DNA from 2 places in the Chryseomicrobium aureum genome. Region 1 is predicted to be linked to the other one. Evidence: a T-box and tRNA genes for the amino acid it is inferred to sense, from the RefSeq annotation. Region 1 holds a T-box; the other holds one or more tRNA genes.

Evidence for each region. A T-box is a leader RNA that pairs with one kind of tRNA and senses whether it is charged. The one in region 1 lies ahead of metG (methionine--tRNA ligase), so its partner is inferred to be a tRNA-Met.
Region 2: it encodes a tRNA-Met, which carries the amino acid that the T-box ahead of metG (methionine--tRNA ligase) is inferred to sense. The anticodon was not compared.

The regions. Positions count from the first base shown of each region.
Region 1 covers NZ_CP171117.1:434,004-441,251, forward strand. The annotation lists gene ACF3OH_RS02400 (DUF805 domain-containing protein) at 308-694, shown strand; gene ACF3OH_RS02405 (hypothetical protein) at 962-1,102, shown strand; gene ACF3OH_RS02410 (hypothetical protein) at 1,291-1,527, shown strand; gene ACF3OH_RS02415 (hypothetical protein) at 1,529-2,398, shown strand; gene ACF3OH_RS02420 (GNAT family N-acetyltransferase) at 2,382-2,837, shown strand; gene ACF3OH_RS02425 (hypothetical protein) at 2,862-3,305, shown strand; gene ACF3OH_RS02430 (hypothetical protein) at 3,370-3,855, opposite strand; T-box leader at 3,957-4,194, shown strand; gene metG (methionine--tRNA ligase) at 4,242-5,867, shown strand; gene ACF3OH_RS02440 (DsbA family protein) at 6,221-6,913, shown strand; gene ACF3OH_RS02445 (disulfide oxidoreductase) at 6,906-7,248, shown strand, end outside.
Region 2 covers NZ_CP171117.1:794,961-802,208, reverse strand. The annotation lists gene proS (proline--tRNA ligase) at 1-732, opposite strand, end outside; gene ACF3OH_RS04375 (MFS transporter) at 1,031-2,212, opposite strand; tRNA gene ACF3OH_RS04370 (tRNA-Leu) at 2,299-2,382, opposite strand; tRNA gene ACF3OH_RS04365 (tRNA-Cys) at 2,389-2,462, opposite strand; tRNA gene ACF3OH_RS04360 (tRNA-Gly) at 2,470-2,544, opposite strand; tRNA gene ACF3OH_RS04355 (tRNA-Gln) at 2,549-2,623, opposite strand; tRNA gene ACF3OH_RS04350 (tRNA-His) at 2,631-2,703, opposite strand; tRNA gene ACF3OH_RS04345 (tRNA-His) at 2,750-2,825, opposite strand; tRNA gene ACF3OH_RS04340 (tRNA-Trp) at 2,848-2,921, opposite strand; tRNA gene ACF3OH_RS04335 (tRNA-Tyr) at 2,933-3,016, opposite strand; tRNA gene ACF3OH_RS04330 (tRNA-Thr) at 3,025-3,100, opposite strand; tRNA gene ACF3OH_RS04325 (tRNA-Phe) at 3,108-3,183, opposite strand; tRNA gene ACF3OH_RS04320 (tRNA-Asp) at 3,237-3,312, opposite strand; tRNA gene ACF3OH_RS04315 (tRNA-Met) at 3,314-3,390, opposite strand; tRNA gene ACF3OH_RS04310 (tRNA-Val) at 3,412-3,487, opposite strand; tRNA gene ACF3OH_RS04305 (tRNA-Glu) at 3,495-3,569, opposite strand; tRNA gene ACF3OH_RS04300 (tRNA-Ser) at 3,589-3,679, opposite strand; tRNA gene ACF3OH_RS04295 (tRNA-Asn) at 3,686-3,760, opposite strand; rRNA gene rrf (5S ribosomal RNA) at 3,770-3,885, opposite strand; rRNA gene ACF3OH_RS04285 (23S ribosomal RNA) at 4,150-7,075, opposite strand.

The DNA.
Region 1 (7,248 bases):
TTGGATGTCATCAAAGAAATGAAGAAAGAGAAGCGTCAAATAGGGCTATTCTTAAGGACTGGACACTAAATTATTTTGAGCGTTTTTTATAAACTTCACGAAAATAAAGCGTATGTTGTCTAGACAACAATTACGATAGGAGTTTTCGCTTTTTTCTATTCACTTAAATTATTAAATCATTCTACTGTCAACCACGAGTTATGGTGATTAACCGATTAACTCAAAAAATAACTATTTATCCCAAAATTTAAATATACACCCACCTATATTTCTCTTATACTTAAACTAGAAAGATAGGTGACGCGCAATGAAATGGTTTTTGATTGTAATGAAAAAAGCATTTGTATTTAAAGGAAGAGCCAGACAAAAAGAATATTGGATGTTTACGTTAATTGCCCTATTGATTGGAATTGCAACATCTACAATAGATATTCTAAACGGGTGGATGCTAAACCCTAACATCGGTCTTTTATCTGGGATATTAAGTCTACTAATCTTCCTTCCAAACATTTCAGTCAGTGTCAGAAGAATGCATGATCTCGGATACAGCGGCTGGTGGGTACTGATTATTCTTTTACCGATTCTTGGTCCACTTCTTTTATTGATGATGTTCTGCTACGACGGTGAAAGCTTTCCAAATCGCTTCGGGCCGAATCCTAAAGATACTTTAGAAGAGGCAACTCATGACCTATAAAGCTACTCCACCCAAACAGCTTTTATTAGTTTCATCGTATTGATTGGCATACCGAATTTGGCGATTTCTCTCAATGAAGGCATTCTGTATTATCCATACTTTTTTATAGCTTTCCTTGTTCTATCATTGTTTATTACATATGAATTGCATGTATCTGAAAGCACACTTCAATTTGGAGTCTTTCTTTACAAACTTCCTCTTTACCGGAAACAAATTACTCCCGAAGACTTAACCGAAATTCATTTTCGAAGGTTCGGATTTGTGAAGATGGGAGCAGTATTGAAGCGAAAGCAAGGAATTACTATTCGCTTGTTCGACTTCTTTCCACAAGGTCTAGAGGCCGCACTTGTTCGTTTTTCAAAGCGCAATGAAATTCCTATGACGAAAGCGAAAGATTATAAGTTTTAGAAGAACGATCATACATATCAAAGCCCTCTCTACTAAAATAGAGCTGGGCTTTTCCTATCGTTGGGAAATAATGAGAAATAGCATGAATTTGGTATACAGAAAATGGATACAGAAGTATACTGATTAGAATTACTTCTAGAATTTAGGATATATAGAGAATGATTGATTAGGGGAAGGGGTTAAACAATATGAAAATGATGAAAGGTGCATTCAAGGCGTTTTTAATGATGTTCGGAACACTACTAATACTAATTGGATTTGTACTGATTGCTTTGAACAACGAAGCGCATTCGACGGTTCAGATGATCGGAACAAAACTTAGTGGCGTTGTGCTAGTGGGACTCGGAATGTTCATGGGGTTCGATGATTATTTTAAGAAGCAACAACAGCGCAAGGAAAAGCGAAATCGGGTTGTGGGGGACTAGAATGAAAATCTATAACACAGTTTCCTATTTTCTGAGTAACTATGAACCCACTACTGAGTTTTTAGATGGCTATTATTCTAAGTTTGCTCCGCACTTTAAAGAATATTTTGCGTATCACTGTTATCGTCCAGAAGAAAAGAAGAAATTAGCTCTTATACGCTATCAAGAACTCTTGCCAGCAATTCAAGAGAACAGTGACAAGATGGAGAGCCGAATTTTAAAGATTGTGCAGAAGTATGAATCTTTATATCCGGTGACTCTTGATCAAGATGTCCACATGATTGTCGGCGCATTTGGGTCCAACGCATTTACACATAAGCAAATCTTTCCGGACATCACATTTTGTTTAGAAAAACTTTCACCAGAAGATGTCACACTGGATGCAATTATTGCACACGAGTTGGGTCATGCCCTGCATAATGCACGCACAGATCAACTTGGGATGGAATGGGCCAAACTTGACTGGATGAGCCCGTATACCACCTTACTTCAAGAAGGGGTCGCAACGTATCATTCCATGCAAGTCGTAGATATCCCGGAATCTATCTACTTCACATATGACCAGCAAGGAGAAGACTGGCTAGCTTTTGCAAAAGCTAACGAGAAAGAACTTGCAACTGCTCTCATTGAAGATTTAAAGAATTTGGATCAAAGTGATTTGTTTCGTGAGTGGTTTTCAATCAATGGTGGAACTCGATTTGGTGCAACGCGGTTTGCCTATTACCTCGGGTACCGAATTGTAGAGAACTTGGTCGATAAATTAGGTGAACTAGAGGCGGTTACGCTTTGGAGACGGTCGGATTATAAAGAAATGTTACGCGATGAGTTAGCACTAATCACTAAGGGGGAACAAAATGTACCAATACTTTAATGGACACGTCATTCGTGAAGGCACAAATGGGATAGATGCAAACCGTGTAGAAGAACTTTTCCTGGACGCAGGCTGGGCGAAACCACTACCGGAATGGCAAAAAGAAAAATACGCGCTGATTTTTGAGAATGCGACATGGGCGTTTACCGTGTGGGACTCCGATAAAATGATTGGAATGATCCGTGTGATTTCTGATCAAGTGATGGTCGCGAACATCTTGGATTTAGTCGTTCATAGCGATTATCGGGGAAAAGGAATTGGTAAGAAGTTAGTTGGGCTCTGTATTGAAAAACTTCTGCATGGCGATTGGTTCGCGCATACGTCGTCAAACAATTTCACATTTTACGAGCAATGCGGCTTTGAAGTGAAGGATCTTCATTCGCACGGAACATGTACATACTATGGATATATTCAGGCAAGGAAAGATGGCCATCGGTGATGAGTTATGGAGGGGAGAGGTGTAGTGAGATTAATAAAAGGCAAGTTAAGTTGGGTTTTAGGGATTGTATGTGTGATAATTATGGCTATTATTCTCTATGCGAATCAAGATAAATCATTTGAAGAAGTATTAGCACAAAGGGAGATTAACTCATTCACCTCTATTGAGTTAGTGTCGATTGAGTATTTGTCGGCAAATGACTACTATACGTATGAGTTAATGGAAGATGAAGTAATTCATGTTCAAGAAATAATATCGATTCAACAGTTGAATAGGAGTTATTTTAATAATTATATCGGCTCTACTTTTAAGTATAGAATCAGTCTGAAAAATGACAAAGGCGCTACTTTAATTGATACGGGCTCTGAAAAACTACATATTCAGGATACCAATTTATATTATGAACTGAAGTCAGATGAGCTAGACTCCTATATAATGAAACTGCTCGAAACAAATGGAGACTTATGAGACAACCCCAGGGGTTATCTCATAAGTCTTATCTTGTTTTATTGAAACAAAAGCTAGAGCTATCTCACTTCTTTTCTATTGGAACTTCCGAAAGGTAAATGGCACAAAACGATTCCACTTCAGAAAGTTGTTCATCAGAACCCACATAAAAGTCGTACGTTTCAGCACTGGTACTATGTATAGTCAACTTGCTGTCATACCACAATTCCTTACTATATGGATTTTTCATAGAAATCGTGATTTTTTCAATCTCTCTAAAAGGAATAGAGATGGCTTTTTTCTGTATGTTGAAATAGTCAGTATTTCCTTCACGGAAGGCTGCCATGTAGTCCGTTAGCTTTTCTTTATCTTTTTTCATCAGATATTTAGAAAGGCCATAAAATAATCCACCCAGTAGTAAAGAGTCTCCTGTAACTGTATCTATAACATAAGACCCGGCAAGTTTCGGCAGTAAGTAAAGTGTTTCGTTTGAAGGGAATAAAAGAAACTCTTTATCCGGTTTGTTTCTTCGCTTTAAAGTTAATGCGGGTACAGTAGTTTGTGTTTTCATTTGATTGTCTCCGTTTATAAATATCTTTATGAAAAGTGTAGCATAACTCAATTCCAATATTGTGCAATTTGGGAATAAGTGCTATTCTAATCACAACTTAAAAAATAGCGATGAGAAGGAAAGTAAGTTCAGCAATTCTTATAGAGAGCTTCTGATGGTGGAAATGAAGCAGATGTCCTGAAATGAAAATGGCCTTTGAGCTGCGCACCGAACCGTTTAGTAGGCTGCGCCGAGACGTGCACTCGTTACAACAGCAGCAGTATGCACACGTACTGGCAGAGGCATAAGATGTGAGTCTTATGCGAATTTAGGTGGTACCACGACATGTTCGTCCTAATCGAGTCAATCGATGAGGGCTTTTTTTGTGCCCAAAAGGAGGAAGTACTATGCCAGTATTTATTGGAGGGGCTTGGCCTTATGCGAATGGTTCATTGCACGTCGGCCATATTGCTGCACTGTTGCCGGGAGATAGTTTAGCCAGGTACCATCGTCAAAAAGGGGAAGAAGTACTTTATGTATCGGGAAGCGATTGCAACGGCACACCCATTTCGATTCGAGCCAATCAAGAAGGGAAATCTGTAAAGGATATTGCTGATCGGTACCATCAAGAGTTTGATGAAACGTTTAGAAAACTTGGGTTTACTTACGACATCTACACACGAACAGACGATTCCAAACATCATCAGTATGTGCAAGAGCTCTTTCTCAAACTTCTAAACAATGACCATTTATATACTATGACGATTGATCAAGCTTATTGCGCATTTGACAATCAATTTCTTCCCGACCGGTTTGTTGAAGGAATTTGTCCTGTTTGCGGAGCGAAGGCGCGTGGTGACCAGTGCGAAATGTGTTCCACTATTTTGGATCCACTAGACTTACTTGAAAAGCAGTGCAAAATTTGTGGCAATCCACCAGAAATACGAGAGACAAGTCATTTCTATTTCGCCTTTAGCCAATTTCAAAAAGAGCTAGAAAATCTCGTCAAGAAGAGTGAAAGAAAAGGCGGTTGGCGTGATAATGCTTTAAAGTTAACGGCCCGCTATTTAAGTGAAGGCGTTCATGACCGAGCTGTCACAAGAGATTTGCCAAACGGTGTTCCAGTTCCCGTCGAAGGGTTTGAAGGGAAGAAAATCTACGTATGGATAGAAGCCGTCGCAGGTTACTATACGGCAAGTCGAAAATGGGCTGAAGAGAGAGGAGTTTCCCATGACAAGTGGTGGGAAGCCGGCGTGAGGAGCTATTATGTGCACGGGAAAGACAATATTCCGTTTCACTCGATTATTTGGCCCGCTATTCTTAGTGGCGCTGAACTAAAAGCGAGACCGACAGCCATTGTTTCAAATGAATATATGACGCTTGAGAAAAGAAAGATTTCAACGAGCCAAAACTGGGCCGTATGGGTACCCGACGTTCTAGAACGCTATCATCCGGATAGCCTTCGTTATTTCTTGACTATGAATGCACCGGAAAATCGAGATACGGATTTTTCATGGAGAGAATTTATTTATAGCCACAATAGTGAACTTCTTGGGGCATATGGCAATTTAATAAATCGAACATTCAAGTTTATAGAGAAATCTTACGAAGGTAAGGTTCCGGAAAGTGAAGTGGATCCTGCGGTAATGACTAGGATTAGGTTACTTTACGAAGAAGCAGGGAAACTGATTGAAGCAGCCGAACTGAAACAATCATTAGAAGTATTGTTTGAATTCATACGAGAGATGAATCGTTATTTCGATGAGCAGAAACCTTGGATTTCTGTAAATGATAATGAGGAAAGGGCAAAAGAAACTCTTGCTACATGTGTCTATGCTATTCAAAACATAGCGCAGTTGGTAAAGCCGTTCATCCCGTTTGGTTCTCATCAAGTTGAGCGAATGACAGGTGACGTTTATGATAGCTGGGAACCAGTGGAGAACTTGCCAATCCAATTAGTAGAAGTACAGCCTCTGTATGAACGAATTGACATAGAAGCTATTTCACAAGAAATCGAAAAATTAAATCGATAATACAAATCCTGGGGTTATCTCACTACAGCCGAGGCAACCCTAGTGATAACGATGACAAATTGTATAAATTGACACTTGAGTAGAAACTTGCGCGTTCCGGTTGGCGTCCTTTGTTTGAGGAGGCTTGCCGGGGCTTTTTTATGCGCCGATTAGTTTCCATAACATCACTTGGGGCGTTAATGGGGTCAAGTCGGGCGTTAATGGAACCACTACGGTCTTTAAGTGGTCCGACTCGGTCGCTAATGCACCACTTTCGGGCGTTAAACACTCCACGAAACTCGTCACATAATTGTAACCGCATACCCGGCTACCCTATGATAAACTAAGTGCACCACCTGTAAGGAGGAAATTCCATGAAAACAAATCAAAAAATCATGCTCGCCACACTGGCTCTAGCAGTCGTCATCGTGGGCATCGTCCTTTATATGAACAGAGATACCGGTACAACGGCAACTGAAGTGCCGCAAGAAACAGAACGAGTCTACCCACCTACAGAAGGGCAACCGATGCTTGGGGATGCGGATGCACCAGTTGAAATCGTAGAGTTTGGCGATTACAAATGTCCATCTTGTAAGCAGTGGGGAGAGACGATCTACCCGAAACTGGTCGAGGATTACATTGAGACTGGGAAAGCAAACTTGAGCTACATTAATGTTCTTTTCCACGGAGAAGAATCAGTCATTGCTTCTCTAGCTTCTGAATCTGTTTTCGAACAAGACCCTGAAAACTTCTGGGCATTCAATAAAGCTGTGTACGATGCACAACCTGCTTCGCAACAACATGACGAGCCATGGGTGACGATTGATAAGATGGCGGAAATCGCTGAAGCGACAGCTCCTGGAGTCGACATCGATAAGATGCGCACCGACATGGCATCTGAGGAATCTGCTATCGTGCAGGAAGTTACACGTGACAATGAACTTGTGAAGGAATTTGGTGTACCGTTCACGCCGACCATTTACGTCAACGGTGTGTTCCTTGAAGATCCGTTTGATTATGAGATGATTGCGATGCTGATCGAACAAGGGCAGACGAACAATGACTAAATCGACGCGCGAGGGATTCATTGAAAATTATGCGCTTTATTTTGCTTGGCTTGTGGCATTAGTGGCAACGCTTGGTAGTTTATACTTCAGCAATATCCGAGGATTTGTACCGTGTGAATTGTGTTGGATCCAACGAATCTTCATGTATCCACTGACGATAGTGCTGGGGATTGCAGCGTTCACAAATGATGTGCGGATGCGTTTGTACGTATTGCCGCTGACTTTAATCGGTGGAGGCATTTCGCTATACCACTACCTCGTACAAAAAGTGCCTGGATTTGCAAACATCAAGCCTTGTGTGCAAGGTGTACCGTGTAACGTTCAATACATCAACT
Region 2 (7,248 bases), 360 kb from region 1:
CTTATTTTCTTTATTCAAATATTTAATATCAAATGCTTCCGCAAATTTTGTCCCGAGATAGTGAGATGTTCCAGCTTGAACAGCCTTTCCGTCTTTCATCATCGCCTCGATTGAGAACGTATCTACTGCACCCGCAAAGCGCTCAGAAGGTGTTTTTTGACCGTCGTATACTGGAATCGCTAGTAAGTCTTCTACTACTTCTTTGTAAACTTGAAGCATTTGCATCGTCTCTTTACGTGCATCCTCTTCATCAACATGAGCAGTGTGTCCTTCTTGCCATAAAAATTCAGATGTACGAATGAAAGGTAACGTCTTTTTCTCCCAGCGGAAAACATTTGCCCATTGATTGATCAGTACAGGGAGGTCTCTATAGCTTTTGATCCAATCTGAATAAAGATGACCAATCATCGTCTCAGACGTCGGACGCAATGCGAGACGTTCTTCTAACTGTTCGCCTGCAGCTTCTGTCACCCATGGTAATTCAGGTGAGAAACCTTCGATATGGTCTTTTTCTTTTTGGAAGAAAGACTCAGGAATCAACATCGGGAAATACGCATTGCGGTGACCTGTCTCTTTAAAACGACGGTCCATCTCCGCTTGTATTCTCTCCCAAAGCTCATAACCATCTGGTTTGAATGCGATACATCCGCGAACAGGTGTATAATCCATTAAATCTGCTTTTTGAATCGTATCGATGTACCACTTTGAAAAATCATTTTGTTGTACTGACATTGTATTGCCTCCTTTAATTTTGACAAAATAAAAAGCAGAAAAACACCCAAAAGGGCGCCTTCCTGCTGGATAGACACGGTACCACCTTCATTCGTCACAAGGACGATCTCAAGCGTCTTTATCGGGAACGAACCGGCTGTGTTTGCACAGCATCTCCATGGGAGGTTTCCGCATGCATGGACGGCGCAGCTCTCATCACTCACTGCACTTTCTGAACGTTTACATTACGTACTTGACCACTTCAAAGACTCTTCTATATGAACCTCACTATAGCAAATTCTAATGGTATCTGCAATAGCTAGTAAATTTGCTGATACTCTTTGTCCTTTTTCCCATACACAAAGAAGTAAAGCAAAACAGCACTGAGTGCAACAATGCTTAACACAAAGTACATCTCGGCATACGTTAAAAACCCTAACATGATTCCTAATAAATATGGCCCAAAACCAAGCCCAGCATCCAAGAAAATAAAGAATGTAGATGTAGCCATGCCCATACGATGCATCGGCGTCAGCTTAACTGCGATTGCTTGTGTACAAGATTGCATGTTTCCAAATCCGAAACCAATCAAGCTTGCAGCTATCAAGAACGTAAGGGAGCTTGTAGCTGTACTTAATAGATAAAGACCTAACGCTAATAAAACAAACGCAGGATACATTACATAGTTTGCTCCCTTTCGATCCATTAAACGCCCTGTAAATGGCCTTGAAATAAGAACGGATAGAGCATACACCAAGAAGAAGACACTGGCAGCCTCAATCAAGTCTAAATCAATTGCATAGAAATTCATGAATGATAAAACGCTCGAGAAGCAGAACGCAATAACAAGTGTTACAAATGCTATAGGAACTGCCTTTGGTTCGATAAGACTTCGGATTGAGAATGATGTTTCCTTTTCATCCTTTAAAGCTTTTACTGGAGGTACTTGAACTAATGAAGCAATGACTAAACCAACTACTCCTACAATGAAACAAATCAAAAAAATTACAGGGAAAGTAGTTACGCGTGTCAGCATTAATCCAACAAACGGACCAATTGCTGTAGCTAGGGTTGAACTCATACTAAAATAGCCGATCCCTTCTCCACGTCTTGCCATTGGAATAATAGAAGCTACCATCGTTGCTGCAGCTGTACTTGCAATTCCAAGTGAAATACCATGCAACAGGCGCGTAAGTAATAAAATCGTTATGTCTACCTGCACAAAGTACAACAAAGTGACTGCATTAAACAAAATAAACCCAATAAGTAATGTCTTTTTTCGTCCAATCTCATCAATCTTTCCACCGATGAGCAATCGACCGATCAAGGTTCCTACAATAAAAATTCCAGTAACCAAACCAGCTTGGCTCGTTGTGGCTTTAAACGAATCAACAGCATAAAGACCAATGATCACAACTAATAAGAAAAAAACGAGTGTCAGTAGAAAATTGACACTCGAAATAAGAATAAAGTTTCGCGTCCATAACTTTTGTCGTTCCATTTCTACAACACCTCTTTCAAACTTAACTACCCAAAAACCAAATAAAAAAACTCTACCTGGCAGAGGTAGAGTCGTACTACATAATATACCGGCGGTCGGGGTCGAACCGACACTCCCGTGAAGGAACTGGATTTTGAGTCCAGCGCGTCTGCCAATTCCGCCACACCGGCGCTATATGGAGGCGGCAACCGGATTTGAACCGGTGATAAAGGTGTTGCAGACCTGTGCCTTACCACTTGGCTATGCCGCCAATTTTTTGGAGCGGAAGACGAGGTTCGAACTCGCGACCCCCACCTTGGCAAGGTGGTGTTCTACCACTGAACTACTTCCGCAAAATGGCTGGGGTACTAGGATTCGAACCTAGGCATGACGGAATCAAAATCCGTTGCCTTACCGCTTGGCTATACCCCATCAAAAGGGCGACCGAGGGGAATTGAACCCCCGAATGCCGGAATCACAATCCGGTGCGTTAACCACTTCGCCACGACCGCCACGATTATAAAAACTATATCAAGACAAATAAAAAAAGACAAATAATGGGGCGACCGAGGGGAATTGAACCCCCGAGTGCCGGAATCACAATCCGGTGCGTTAACCACTTCGCCACGACCGCCACGATTTATCAATGTAAGAATTGGCAGGGGCAGTAGGAATCGAACCCACACTGACGGTTTTGGAGACCGTAGTTCTACCTTTAAACTATGCCCCTAAATAAAAAAATGGTGGAGGGGGACGGATTCGAACCGCCGAACCCTAAGGAGCGGATTTACAGTCCGCCGCGTTTAGCCACTTCGCTACCCCTCCACAAACTATGGTGCCGGCGAAAGGACTTGAACCCTCAACCTACTGATTACAAGTCAGTTGCTCTACCAGTTGAGCTACACCGGCCTAAAAATGGTGGCTCAGGACGGAATCGAACCGCCGACACAAGGATTTTCAGTCCTTTGCTCTACCAACTGAGCTACTGAGCCAACAAGATTTTATGTAAGCGATATGGCTTATGTAAAATCTACTTATTAAAAAATGGCGGTCCCGACGGGAATCGAACCCGCGATCTCCTGCGTGACAGGCAGGCATGTTAACCGCTACACCACGGGACCTTGGTTGCGGGGGCAGGATTTGAACCTGCGACCTTCGGGTTATGAGCCCGACGAGCTACCGAGCTGCTCCACCCCGCGACAATACTAATAAAAAATAAATGGTGGAGGATGACGGGATCGAACCGCCGACCCCCTGCTTGTAAGGCAGGTGCTCTCCCAGCTGAGCTAATCCTCCGTATGAATGGTGACCCCTACGGGATTCGAACCCGTGTTACCGCCGTGAAAGGGCGGTGTCTTAACCGCTTGACCAAGGGGCCATTGTTTGTAAGAGCTCTATGGCGGAGAGCAAGGGATTTGAACCCTTGATACGCGATTAACGTATACACGATTTCCAATCGTGCTCCTTCGGCCACTCGGACAGCTCTCCATAGAATGGCTCCGAAGGTAGGACTCGAACCTACGACCAACCGGTTAACAGCCGGTTGCTCTACCACTGAGCTACTTCGGAATAAATAATGCCTAGCGACGTCCTACTCTCACAGGGGGAGACCCCCAACTACCATCGGCGCTGAAGAGCTTAACTTCCGTGTTCGGTATGGGAACGGGTGTGACCTCTTCGCCATCATCACTAGACTTATTTGAAAGACAAGACTTATTATATCAAACCCACTCAGTATTACAAGTGTTTTCTCAATAAAATTTGTTCTTTCAAAACTGGATAGAATGACAATTGATTGTGTTCAGTTGTGGAATCGAATCCACATCTAAATGTTGTCGAGTTCCGTGACCTAGAAACACGCTCCCAGACCGGCCGCACCCGATAAGACGAAGACCGTCTTCTCGTGCACGTCCGATCTACTCGGAGTTTCTTGCGCAGGTCACTTCACATCTCGTTTTTTGGTTAAGTCCTCGATCGATTAGTATTCGTCAGCTCCACACGTCGCCGTGCTTCCACCCCGAACCTATCTACCTCATCGTCTTTGAGGGATCTTACTTACTTGCGTAATGGGAAATCTCATCTTGAGGGGGGCTTCATGCTTAGATGCTTTCAGCACTTATCCCGTCCACACATAGCTACCCAGCGATGCCTTTGGCAAGACAACTGGTACACCAGCGGTGTGTCCATCCCGGTCCTCTCGTACTAAGGACAGCTCCTCTCAAATTTCCTACGCCCACGACGGATAGGGACCGAACTGTCTCACGACGTTCTGAACCCAGCTCGCGTACCGCTTTAATGGGCGAACAGCCCAACCCTTGGGACCGACTACAGCCCCAGGATGCGATGAGCCGACATCGAGGTGCCAAACCTCCCCGTCGATGTGGACTCTTGGGGGAGATAAGCCTGTTATCCCCGGGGTAGCTTTTATCCGTTGAGCGATGGCCCTTCCATGCGGAACCACCGGATCACTAAGCCCGTCTTTCGACCCTGCTCGACTTGTAGGTCTCGCAGTCAAGCTCCCTTCTGCCTTTACACTCTTCGAATGATTTCCAACCATTCTGAGGGAACCTTTGGGCGCCTCCGTTACACTTTAGGAGGCGACCGCCCCAGTCAAACTGTCCGCCTGACACTGTCTCCTGCCCGGGTCACGGGCATGGGTTAGAACTTCAATACAACCAGGGTAGTATCCCACCGACGCCTCCTCCGAAGCTGGCGCTCCGGGCTCTTAGGCTCCTACCTATCCTGTACAAGTTGCACCAAAGTTCAATATCAGGCTACAGTAAAGCTCCACGGGGTCTTTCCGTCCTGTCGCGGGTAACCTGCATCTTCACAGGTACTATAATTTCACCGAGTCTCTCGTTGAGACAGTGCCCAGATCGTTACGCCTTTCGTGCGGGTCGGAACTTACCCGACAAGGAATTTCGCTACCTTAGGACCGTTATAGTTACGGCCGCCGTTTACTGGGGCTTCAATTCGCACCTTCGCTTGCGCTAAGCACTCCTCTTAACCTTCCAGCACCGGGCAGGCGTCAGCCCCTATACGTCACCTTACGGTTTTGCAGAGACCTGTGTTTTTGCTAAACAGTCGCCTGGGCCTATTCACTGCGGCTCTCTCGGGCTTTCACCCTGTCAGAGCACCCCTTCTCCCGAAGTTACGGGGTCATTTTGCCGAGTTCCTTAACGAGAGTTCACTCGCTCACCTTAGGATTCTCTCCTCGACCACCTGTGTCGGTTTGCGGTACGGGCACCTCCCGCCTCGCTAGAGGCTTTTCTTGGCAGCGTGAAATCAGAAACTTCGGACTATGTCCTCCTCATCACAGCCTGGTGTTATAGATGCGGGATTTGCCTCACATCACACCTCACTGCTTGAACGTGCACATCCAACGGCACGCTTCCCTATCCTACTGCGTCCCCCCATCACTCAAATGGCGGGGAGGTGGTACAGGAATATCAACCTGTTGTCCATCGTCTACGCCTATCGGCCTCGACTTAGGTCCCGACTGACCCTGAGCGGACGAGCCTTCCTCAGGAAACCTTGGTCATACGGTGGATGGGATTCTCACCCATCTTTCGCTACTCATACCGGCATTCTCACTTCTAAGCGCTCCACCTGTCCTTCCGGTCAGACTTCGACGCCCTTAGAACGCTCTCCTACCACGCATACCCTAGGTATGCATCCACAGCTTCGGTGAACCGTTTAGCCCCGATACATTTTCGGCGCAGCGTCACTCGACCAGTGAGCTATTACGCACTCTTTAAATGATGGCTGCTTCTAAGCCAACATCCTGGTTGTCTAAGCAACGCCACATCCTTTTCCACTTAACGGTTACTTGGGGACCTTAGCTGGTGGTCTGGGCTGTTTCCCTCTTGACTACGGATCTTATCACTCGCAGTCTGACTCCCAGATACAAATCATCGGCATTCGGAGTTTGTCTGAATTCGGTAACCCGGGATGGGCCCCTAGTCCAAACAGTGCTCTACCTCCGAGATTCTTCATCTGAGGCTAGCCCTAAAGCTATTTCGGAGAGAACCAGCTATCTCCAGGTTCGATTGGAATTTCTCCGCTACCCACACCTCATCCCCGCACTTTTCAACGTGCGTGGGTTCGGACCTCCAGTGAGTGTTACCTCACCTTCATCCTGGACATGGGTAGATCACCTGGTTTCGGGTCTACGACCCCATACTCATTCGCCCTGTTCAGACTCGCTTTCGCTGCGGCTCCGTCTCCTCGACTTAACCTTGCATGGAATCGTAACTCGCCGGTTCATTCTACAAAAGGCACGCTATCACCCATTAACGGGCTCTAACTACTTGTAGGCACACGGTTTCAGGATCTCTTTCACTCCCCTTCCGGGGTGCTTTTCACCTTTCCCTCACGGTACTGGTTCACTATCGGTCACTAGGGAGTATTTAGCCTTGGGAGATGGTCCTCCCGGATTCCGACGGAATTTCACGTGTTCCGCCGTACTCAGGATCCACTCTGGAGGGCAATGGGTTTGGACTACAGGACTCTTACCTCGTGTCGTGGGCCTTTCCAGACCGCTTCGTCTACCCCTTGCCTTTGTAACTCCGTATAGAGTGTCCTACAACCCCAAGAGGCAAGCCTCTTGGTTTGGGCTCTTCCCGTTTCGCTCGCCGCTACTCAGGGAATCGATTTTTCTTTCTCTTCCTCCAGGTACTTAGATGTTTCAGTTCCCTGGGTCTGCCTCCGACCAGCTATGTATTCACTGGAAGGTAACACGCCATTACGCGTGCTGGGTTTCCCCATTCGGAAATCTCCGGATCAAAGCTCACTTACAGCTCCCCGAAGCATATCGGTGTTAGTGCCGTCCTTCATAGGCTCCTAGTGCCAAGGCATCCACCGTGCGCCCTTCCTAACTTAACCTAAGTTAGTGCTCTCCATGAAGAAGAGACTTAAGGTCACACGTCAATTGCTTGACGTTGTGTTTGTTACAATCAATGTCGTTCTATCCAGTTTTCAAAGAACAGGTTGTTGAATGTATGAACATTCAAAACTGAACTGCAAGACGTCAAGTCAAGACCCGAGGGTCTGTTCCG